DNA from 2 places in the Streptomyces sp. NBC_01171 genome. Region 2 is predicted to be linked to the other one. Evidence: predicted binding sites of a transcription regulator. Region 2 holds the regulator's gene; the other holds the start of a gene.
What was found. The regulator HrcA, encoded in region 2, represses chaperone genes, less so after heat shock. The targets are predictions, from matches to a motif close to TTNGCACTCNGNNNNNCNGAGTGCNAA.
Positions count from the first base shown of each region.

Region 1: the regulator HrcA is predicted to act here: its motif matches at 2,218-2,244, upstream of groL (chaperonin GroEL).

Region 1 covers NZ_CP108609.1:3,675,887-3,680,948, forward strand. Annotated here, with positions in the region: gene thrC (threonine synthase) at 1-1,246, shown strand, start outside; gene OG448_RS17115 (MoaD/ThiS family protein) at 1,243-1,518, shown strand; gene OG448_RS17120 (cold-shock protein) at 1,927-2,130, shown strand; gene groL (chaperonin GroEL) at 2,407-4,029, shown strand; gene OG448_RS17130 (DUF1996 domain-containing protein) at 4,311-5,062, shown strand, end outside.
Region 2 covers NZ_CP108609.1:4,486,906-4,491,967, forward strand. Annotated here, with positions in the region: gene hemW (radical SAM family heme chaperone HemW) at 1-333, shown strand, start outside; gene OG448_RS20640 (DUF3097 domain-containing protein) at 343-1,146, opposite strand; gene OG448_RS20645 (MBL fold metallo-hydrolase) at 1,181-1,903, opposite strand; gene hrcA (heat-inducible transcriptional repressor HrcA) at 2,062-3,078, shown strand; gene dnaJ (molecular chaperone DnaJ) at 3,079-4,218, shown strand; gene OG448_RS20660 (nitronate monooxygenase) at 4,295-5,062, shown strand, end outside.

The DNA of each region.
Region 1 (5,062 bases), 810 kb from region 2:
CGTCGATCTCGGACCCGCCGCCGCCCTGAGCTGTCGGGAGTGCGGACACCGCGTCCCGCTCGGTCCCGTCTTCGCCTGCGAGGAGTGCTTCGGGCCGCTGGAGATCGCCTACGACTTCTCCGCGTACGACACCGAGAAGCTCCGGACGCGCATCGAGTCCGGCCCGGCGAACATCTGGCGCTACGCCCCGCTGCTGCCCGTCCCCGCCGACGTGGCCGACAAGCCGAACCTCAACCCCGGCTGGACCCCGCTGGTCAAGGCCGACCGTCTGGCCCGTGAACTCGGCGTCACCGGCGGGCTGTTCGTGAAGGACGACTCCGGCAACCCGACGCACTCCTTCAAGGACCGCGTCGTCGCCCAGGCGCTGGAGGCGGCCCGCGCCTTCGGCTTCACCACCCTCTCCTGCTCCTCCACCGGCAACCTGGCCGGCGCGGTCGGCGCGGCCGCCGCCCGCGCGGGCCTGCGCTCCTGCGTGTTCATCCCGCACGACCTGGAGCAGGGCAAGATCGTCATGGCCGCCGTCTACGGCGGCGAGCTGGTCGGCATCGAGGGCAACTACGACGACGTGAACCGCTTCTGCTCCGAGCTGATCGGCGACCCGGCCGGCGAGGGCTGGGGCTTCGTCAACGTCAACCTGCGGCCGTATTACGCCGAGGGCTCCAAGACGCTGGCGTACGAGATCTGCGAGCAGCTCGGCTGGAAGCTGCCCGACCAGCTCGTGGTGCCGATCGCCTCCGGCTCCCAGCTCACCAAGATCGACAAGGGGCTGAAGGAGCTGATCGCGCTCGGGCTGGTCGAGGACAAGCCGTACAAGATCTTCGGTGCCCAGGCGGAGGGCTGCTCGCCGGTGTCGGCCGCGTACAAGGCGGGCCACGACGTGGTGCGGCCGCAGAAGCCGGACACCATCGCCAAGTCGCTCGCCATCGGCAACCCGGCCGACGGGCCGTACGTGCTGGACATCGCGCGCCGCACCGGCGGGGCGGTGGAGGACGTGACGGACCCGCAGATCGTGGACGCCATCAAGCTGCTGGCCCGCACCGAGGGCATCTTCGCCGAGACGGCGGGCGGGGTGACGGTCGGCGTCACCCGCAAGCTGATCGAGTCCGGCGCGCTGGACCCCTCGCTCACCACCGTCGTCCTCAACACCGGCGACGGCCTGAAGACCCTGGACGCGGTCGCCGGCACCGGTCTGACCGCGACCATCCGCCCGAACCTGGACTCCTTCCGAGAGGCTGGCCTCGCATGAGCGTGACCGTTCGCATCCCGACCATCCTGCGCACCTACACCGGCGGGCAGGCCGAGGTCGCCGCCGAGGGCGGCACGCTCGCGGAGGTCATCGAGGACCTGGAGAAGCACCACCAGGGCATCGCCGCCCGCGTCCTGGACGACCAGGGCAAGCTGCGCCGGTTCGTGAATGTCTACGTCAATGACGACGACGTGCGTTTCGAGGGCGGACTTCAGACCGCCACGCCCGACGGCGCGGGTGTCTCCATCATTCCGGCGGTCGCCGGCGGCTGAAATTTACCTTCGGTAATGGCCCCCTCCGCAAGAGAAACGGAGGGGGCCATTCTGCGTGATTGAGCGCGGTAGAGTTGGGGAACGCGCTCCCGCTCCGGTGAGCCGGGCGCCCTTGATTCATGCCGCGAGCCCGACAAGAAGCAGCCAAAATGCGCGGGTAATGTGCGGCATTTGTTGGTTTTTATGGGGCCCGACTTGCCCCGAATTCAGCCGAAGTTGCGGCAGATTCCGGACTGTGTCCGTCCAGAATTCTCGTCCGATTGACCTGTTGCAGACGGCAGTTGGACAGATACATTCAGCCGCGGTCGACGCGTTCCGGCGCACGCCCCCAACTGATTGGGGGGCGAGGTCTGACCCAGGTTCACGAGGTGTGGATCTGCGCAAGGGCCAGTAATAGGGGAGTTAGCCATGGCTCAGGGCACCGTCAAGTGGTTCAACGCGGAGAAGGGGTACGGCTTCATCGCGGTCGACGGTGGTGCGGACGTCTTCGTCCACTACAGCGCGATTCAGATGGACGGCTACCGCAGCCTGGAAGAGGGTCAGCGGGTCGAGTTCGAGATCTCGCAGGGTCAGAAGGGCCCGCAGGCCGACATGGTTCGCGTCACCGCCTGAACGTCTCCAGCAGCGCGCAGGGCCCGCACCCGGTACAGGGTGCGGGCCCTTCGTCCTGTTAAGTCCCGTCCTGATCCCCCGAAGGCGCTTGCACTCGCCCTGGGTGAGTGCTAATCATTGCGTTAGCACTCTGAAGGTGAGAGTGACAACGAAGGACCGGGTCGGTGAGGCCCGCAGGCCGGGTGGGGCAAGGAACCACGAGGCCGGCGAGCCGTCCGTCGCGGGCGCGGGCGCGGTCCGAAGGAATCACCCCCAGTCCTGGAGGGACCACTTCACATGGCCAAGATCATCGCGTTCGACGAGGAGGCGCGGCGCGGCCTCGAGCGCGGCATGAACCAGCTCGCGGACGCCGTCAAGGTGACGCTCGGCCCCAAGGGCCGCAACGTCGTCCTCGAGAAGAAGTGGGGCGCCCCCACGATCACCAACGATGGTGTCTCCATCGCCAAGGAGATCGAGCTCGAGGACCCGTACGAGAAGATCGGCGCCGAGCTGGTCAAGGAAGTCGCCAAGAAGACGGACGACGTCGCCGGCGACGGTACGACCACCGCGACCGTGCTGGCCCAGGCCCTGGTCAAGGAGGGCCTGCGCAACGTAGCCGCCGGCGCCAACCCGATGGCCCTCAAGCGCGGTATCGAGAAGGCCGTCGAGGCTGTCTCCGCCGCTCTCCTTGAGCAGGCCAAGGACGTGGAGACCAAGGAGCAGATCGCCTCCACCGCCTCCATCTCCGCCGCCGACACCCAGATCGGCGAGCTCATCGCCGAGGCGATGGACAAGGTCGGCAAGGAAGGCGTCATCACCGTCGAGGAGAGCAACACCTTCGGTCTGGAGCTCGAGCTCACCGAGGGCATGCGCTTCGACAAGGGCTACATCTCCGCCTACTTCGCGACCGACATGGAGCGCATGGAGGCGGTGCTCGAGGACCCGTACATCCTCATCGCCAACTCCAAGATCTCCTCGGTCAAGGACCTGCTCCCGCTGCTGGAGAAGGTCATGCAGTCGGGCAAGCCGCTGCTGATCATCGCCGAGGACGTCGAGGGCGAGGCCCTGTCGACCCTGGTGGTCAACAAGATCCGCGGCACCTTCAAGTCCGTCGCCGTCAAGGCTCCGGGCTTCGGCGACCGCCGCAAGGCCATGCTCGGCGACATCGCCATCCTCACCGGTGGCGAGGTCATCTCCGAGGAGGTCGGTCTCAAGCTGGAGAACGCCTCCCTGGACCTGCTGGGCCGCGCCCGCAAGGTCGTCGTCACCAAGGACGAGACCACGATCGTCGACGGCGCCGGCTCCTCGGAGCAGGTGCAGGGCCGCGTGAACCAGATCCGCGCCGAGATCGAGAACTCCGACTCGGACTACGACCGCGAGAAGCTCCAGGAGCGCCTGGCGAAGCTCGCGGGCGGCGTGGCGGTCATCAAGGCCGGTGCCGCCACCGAGGTGGAGCTCAAGGAGCGCAAGCACCGCATCGAGGACGCCGTGCGCAACGCCAAGGCGGCCGTCGAGGAGGGCATCGTCGCCGGTGGTGGCGTGGCTCTGCTCCAGGCCGGCCAGGTCTTCGACAAGCTGGAGCTGTCGGGCGACGAGGCGACCGGTGCCAACGCGGTCAAGCTCGCGCTGGAGGCCCCGCTGAAGCAGATCGCCGTCAACGGTGGTCTCGAGGGCGGCGTCGTCGTGGAGAAGGTCCGCAACCTCCCCGTCGGCAACGGCCTGAACGCCGCGACCGGTGAGTACGTCGACATGATCGCCGAGGGCATCATCGACCCGGCGAAGGTGACGCGCTCCGCGCTGCAGAACGCGGCCTCCATCGCCGCGCTCTTCCTCACCACCGAGGCCGTCATCGCCGACAAGCCGGAGAAGGCCGCCGCGGCCGCTCCGGGCGGCATGCCGGGCGGTGACATGGACTTCTGATCCTTCCGGATCAACTGTCCTTCGCCAGGGCGGCACTTCCCTCACGGGAGGTGCCGCCCTTCGGCGTTTTCCGGGCGCCCACCGATCTGCCGCCGGTTTCCGTCAGCTCCCTTGACACCCTCGCGCGACCGCCACAACACTCCACGACGGGAGAGCGCTCTCCCAGCTTCCACGGCACATGTGATGGACCGTCACGCGGACGGTCGCGGACGGCGTCGTCCCTCTCGCCGGTCCCGGCCGCCCGACCCCCACCGTCCCCATCGACGTGGCAGGAGGTCTCCATGGCACGGAGATCGAAGATCGTCTCAGGATTACTGGTGTCCAGCGCACTGCTCCTCACCTCGCTCGGCCTGACCGGCGTGGCGGTGAGCGCCGACCCCGTGGCGGGGTCGGTCCACACGGGCCATGCGATGCCCGTCTCCACGCAGTCCTCGCCGGAGGACCCGGACGGCGACGGGTACATCCCGGCGAACCCGCCGGTGACCGGGGTCGTCCCCTCCAAGGCCGAGCCGCCGCACCGGTACTTCCACGAGTTCCAGGCGAACTGTTCGGTGTCCCACACCCGGCCGGACGACCCGATCGTCTACCCCGGCCAGCCGGGCAAGTCGCACGACCACACCTTCATGGGCAACACCACCACCGACGCGGCCAGCACCACCGCCTCGCTCGACGCCGGCGGCACCACCTGCAAGGCCCCCGGCGACAAGTCGGCATACTGGATGCCGACCCTGCTCAAGGGCAGTACGCCGGTGCTGCCGGTGGGCCCCCAGACCATCTACTACAAGGCGGGCGTCACCGACTACACCAGCGTGCGCCCCTTCCCGAAGGGGCTGCGCTTCGTCGTCGGCAGCCCGATGCAGTCGGCGGCCGAGTTCCGCGCCCACCACGGCTTCGTGGAGGGCTGGGAGTGCGGCGACAGCTACTTCAACACCGACTTCCCCGCCCAGTGCCCGAACCGGGCCGACGTCCAGCTCAACATCCGTTTCCAGGCGCCCAGTTGCTGGGACGGCAAGTACCTGGACACCCCGAACCA
Region 2 (5,062 bases):
GGCCCCGGCGCCCACAGTCACGTCGGTGGAGTGCGCTGGTGGAACGTCAAGCACCCCGGCGCCTACGCCGCCGCCCTCGCCGCGGGCCGCACCCCCGGCGCGGGCCGCGAACTCCTCTCCGAGGAGGACCGCCGAGTCGAACGCATCCTCCTGGAACTCCGCCTGCGCGACGGCGTCCCGCTGTCCCTCCTGAAGCCGGCCGGCCTGACAGCCGCCGCCCGCGCCCTGACCGACGGCCTCCTGAACCCCGCCCCCTACGCCGAGGGCCGCGCCACCCTCACCCTGCGCGGACGCCTGCTGGCGGACGCGGTGGTGCGGGATCTGGTGGACTGAACCGGGCCATTACGCCTCGGCTGTGACGAAGTCGATCAGCTCCTCCACCCGCCCCAGCAGCTCCGGCTCCAGGTCCCGATAGGACGTCACCTTCGCCAGGATCGCCTGCCACACCGCACCGGTGTTCTCCGGCCAGCCCAGGGCCTTGCAGACGCCCTTCTTCCAGTCCTGGCCTCGGGGGACGCGGGGCCAGGCGGGGATGCCGACGGCCGACGGCTTCACGGCCTCCCAGATGTCGATGTACGGGTGGCCGACCACCAGGGCGTGGTCGCTGGTGACCGACTGGGCGATGCGCCACTCCTTGGTGCCGGGCAGCAGGTGGTCCACCAGGACACCCAGGCGGGCGTCCGCGTCGGGGCCGAATTCGGCCACGATGGCGGGCAGGTCGTCCACGCCCTCCAGGTACTCCACGACGACGCCCTCGATGCGCAGGTCGTCGCCCCACACCTTCTCGACCAGCTCGGCGTCGTGCCTGCCCTCGACGTAGATCCGGCCGGCGCGGGCCACGCGGGCGCGGGCGCCGGGCACGGCGACCGAGCCGGAGGCGGTGCGGGCGGGCTTCACCGGGGCGGCGGCCGGACGGACCAGGGTGACCGGGCGGCCCTCCAGCAGGAAGCCGCGTGGCTCCAGCGGGAACACCCGGTGCTTGCCGAAACGGTCCTCCAGCGTCACCGTGCCCGCCTCGCAGCGGATCACCGCCCCGCAGAACCCGGTACCGGGCTCCTCCACCACCAGTCCCGCCTCCGCCGCCACCTCGGGCACCGGCTGCGGCTTCTTCCAGGGGGCGGTCAGGTCGGGGGAGTAGTCGCGCATTCCGCAGACGATAGGAGAAGTCGCCGCCCGGTACTCAGGACACGCCGAAACGCGCTGCCAGGGCGTCGCGTTGGCGCCGTACGAAGGCCGCGTCGACCACCGCTCCGTGACCGGGTACGTACAGCGCGTCCTCGCCGCCGAGGGCCAGCAGCCGGTCCAGCGCGTCCGGCCAGCGGGACGGCACCGCGTCCGGGCCCGCCTGCGGCTCCCCGGACTCCTCGGCCAGGTCGCCGCAGAAGACGACCTCGGGGGAGCCGGGCACCAGCACCGCGAGATCGTGGGCGGTGTGGCCGGGGCCGACGTTGGCCAGCAGCACCTGGCGGCCGCGGCCGAGGTCGAGCGTCCACTCGCCGGACACCGCGTGCGCGGGCGGCACCAGGGCGCGTACCGCGGCCTCCGCCTCCCCGGCCGGGACACCGTGCTCGACCGCGTCCCGCCGCAGCGCCTCCCGCTCGTGGCGGAACACCACGTCCAGCCCGACCGCGCCGTAGACCTCCGCCCCGGCGAAGGCGGGGGCGCCCAGGACATGATCGAAGTGCGGGTGGGTCAGCGCGAGATGGGTCACATCCCGTCCGGCCAGCGTCCGCACGGCGGCCCGCAGCGCGGCCCCCTCGGCGAGGCTCGACCCCGCGTCCACCACCAGCGCCGTGTCCGCGCCCACGACCAGCCCCACCGTGCAGTCCCAGCCCGGCAGCCGGCACCGGCCCACCCCTTCGGCCAGCCGCTCCCATCCGAGGTCTTCCCAAGTCACCGTCATACCCGGACGCTAACGGCGGACAAGCCGGGCGGACCGCACCGACCTTGCCCGGTGAGCACCCCACGGCCGTACACTGGCCGGGGAAGTCTGGCACTCGCACACGCAGAGTGCCAGGCGGGACACCGTAAGGGCCATGGGGCGACGTGACGGAGGTGCGCATGCTGAGCGAACGCAGGCTGCAGGTACTGCGCGCCATCGTGCAGGACTATGTCGGCACCGAGGAGCCCGTCGGCTCCAAGGCCCTCACCGAACGGCACAGCCTCGGTGTCTCCCCGGCCACCGTGCGCAACGACATGGCCGCGCTGGAGGAGGAGGGCTTCATCGCCCAGCCGCACACCAGCGCCGGGCGCATCCCCACCGACAAGGGCTACCGGCTCTTCGTCGACAAGCTCGCCGGCGTGAAGCCGATGACGGCGCCCGAGCGGCGCGCGATCCAGAACTTCCTGGAGGGCGCGGTCGACCTCGACGACGTCGTGGCCCGCACCGTCCGGCTGCTCGCGCAGCTCACCCGGCAGGTCGCCGTCGTGCAGTACCCCTCGCTGACCCGGTCCACCGTGCGGCATGTGGAACTGCTCTCACTCGCCCCCGCCCGCGTGATGCTCGTACTGATCACCGACACCGGCCGGGTCGAGCAGCGGATGGTCGACTGCCCCGCCCCGTTCGGCGAGGCACCGCTCGCGGACCTGCGCGCGCGGCTCAACAGCAAGGTGGCCGGGCGCCGGTTCACCGACGTACCGCGACTGGTCGAGGACCTCCCCGATGCCTTCGAGGCGGAGGAGCGCGGTACGGTCTCCACAGTGCTCTCCACTCTGCTGGAGACACTGGTCGAGGAGAACGAGGAACGGCTGATGATCGGCGGCACCGCCAATCTCACCCGTTTCGGACATGACTTCCCCCTGGTGATCCGGCCCGTGCTGGAAGCCCTGGAGGAGCAGGTCGTGCTCCTCAAACTCCTCGGCGAAGCCAAAGATCCGGGCGTGACCGTGCGTATCGGGCACGAGAACGCCCACGAGGGACTCAACTCCACGTCCGTCGTGTCGGTCGGCTACGGTTCGGGCGGCGAGGCGGTTGCCAAGCTCGGCGTGGTCGGACCGACCCGCATGGACTATCCGGGAACGATGGGAGCGGTACGCGCAGTGGCACGGTACGTCGGACAGATCCTGGCGGAGTCGTAAGTGGCCACGGATTACTACGCCGTTCTCGGCGTGCGCCGCGACGCGTCGCAGGATGAGATCAAGAAGGCGTTCCGCAGGCTCGCGCGCGAGCTGCATCCGGACGTCAACCCCGATCCGAAGACCCAGGAGCGGTTCAAGGAGATCAACGCCGCCTACGAGGTGCTGTCGGACCCGCAGAAGAAGCAGGTCTACGACCTCGGCGGCGACCCCCTCTCGCAGGCCGGCGGCGCCGGTGGCGCGGGCGGTTTCGGGGCCGGCGGCTTCGGCAACTTCTCCGACATCATGGACGCGTTCTTCGGTACGGCGTCGCAGCGCGGCCCGCGCTCGCGGACCCGGCGCGGCCAGGACGCGATGATCCGGATCGAGGTCGAGCTGGACGAGGCGGCCTTCGGCACGACCAAGGACATCCAGGTCGACACCGCGGTCGTCTGCAACACGTGCAGCGGCGAGGGCGCGGCCCCCGGCACCTCCGCGCAGACCTGTGACATGTGCCGCGGCCGCGGCGAGGTCTCCCAGGTCACCCGGTCCTTCCTGGGCCAGGTCATGACCTCCCGCCCCTGCCCGCAGTGCCAGGGCTTCGGCACCGTGGTCCCGACCCCGTGCCCCGAGTGCGCGGGCGACGGCCGGGTCCGCTCCCGGCGCACCCTGACCGTGAAGATCCCCGCCGGTGTCGACAACGGCACCCGCATCCAGCTCGCGGGCGAGGGCGAGGTCGGCCCCGGCGGCGGCCCCGCCGGCGACCTGTACGTCGAGATCCACGAGCTGCCGCACTCCACCTTCCAGCGGCGCGGCGACGACCTGCACTGCACGGTCACCATCCCGATGACGGCCGCGGCCCTCGGCACCAAGGTGCCGCTGGAGACGCTGGACGGCATGGAGGAGGTCGACATCCGGCCCGGCACCCAGTCCGGCCAGTCGATCCCGCTGCACAACCGGGGCGTCACGCATCTGCGCGGCGGCGGCCGGGGCGACCTGATCGTGCACGTCGAGGTCACCACCCCGACCAAGCTCGACGCCGAGCAGGAGCGGGTGCTGCGGGAGCTGTCCAAGCTGCGCGGCGAGGAGCGGCCCACGGGGCAGTTCCAGCCCGGCCAGCAGGGCTTGTTCTCCCGGCTGAAGGACGCGTTCAACGGACGCTGACGGCGGGGGGCGCCCGGTGCGCCCCCACGCCCGGGCCGGATTCGGACCAGTCCGGCGGACATGACACCATGCGGACATGTCCTCCGCACTGGCCGATCTCGTCGTGCATCCGATCGTGCAGGCCCCCATGGCGGGCGGTGTCGCCGTGCCGGAACTGGCCGCCGCCGTCTCCGAGGCCGGAGGGCTCGGTTTCCTCGCCGCCGGCTACAAGACCGCGGACGGCATGTACCGCGAGATCAAACGCCTGCGCGGGCTGACCAGCCGCCCCTTCGGCGTCAACCTCTTCCTGCCCCAGCCCGCCCACGCCGAGTCCGGCGCCATCGAGCTGTACGCGCAGCAACTGGCCGGTGAGGCCGCCTGGTACGAGACGGAGACCGGCGACCCCGACGGCGGCCGCGACGACGGCTACGACGCCAAGCTCGCCGTCCTGCTGGACGACCCCGTCGCCGCCGTCTCCTTCCACTTCGGCGTGCCCGACCCGGAGGTGCTGGCCGCGCTGCGCCGGGCCGGGACCGTCACGCTGGTCACCGCCACCACCGTCGAGGAGGCCCGCGCGGTGGAGCGGGCCGGGGCGGACGCGGTGATCGCGCAGGGCATCGAGGCGGGCGGCCACCAGGGCACCCACCGCGACCTCGCGGAGAACGACGGCACCGGCCTCGGCCTGCTGTCCCTGGTCACACAGGTCGCGCAGGCCGTCGAGATCCCGGTCGTCGCCGCGGGAGGCATCATGCGGGGCGCCCAGATCGCCGCCGTCCTCGCCGCCGGGGCCACCGCCGCCCAGCTCGGCACCGCCTTCCTCGCCACCCCCGAGTCCGGCGCCCCCGACACCCACAAGCGGGCGCTT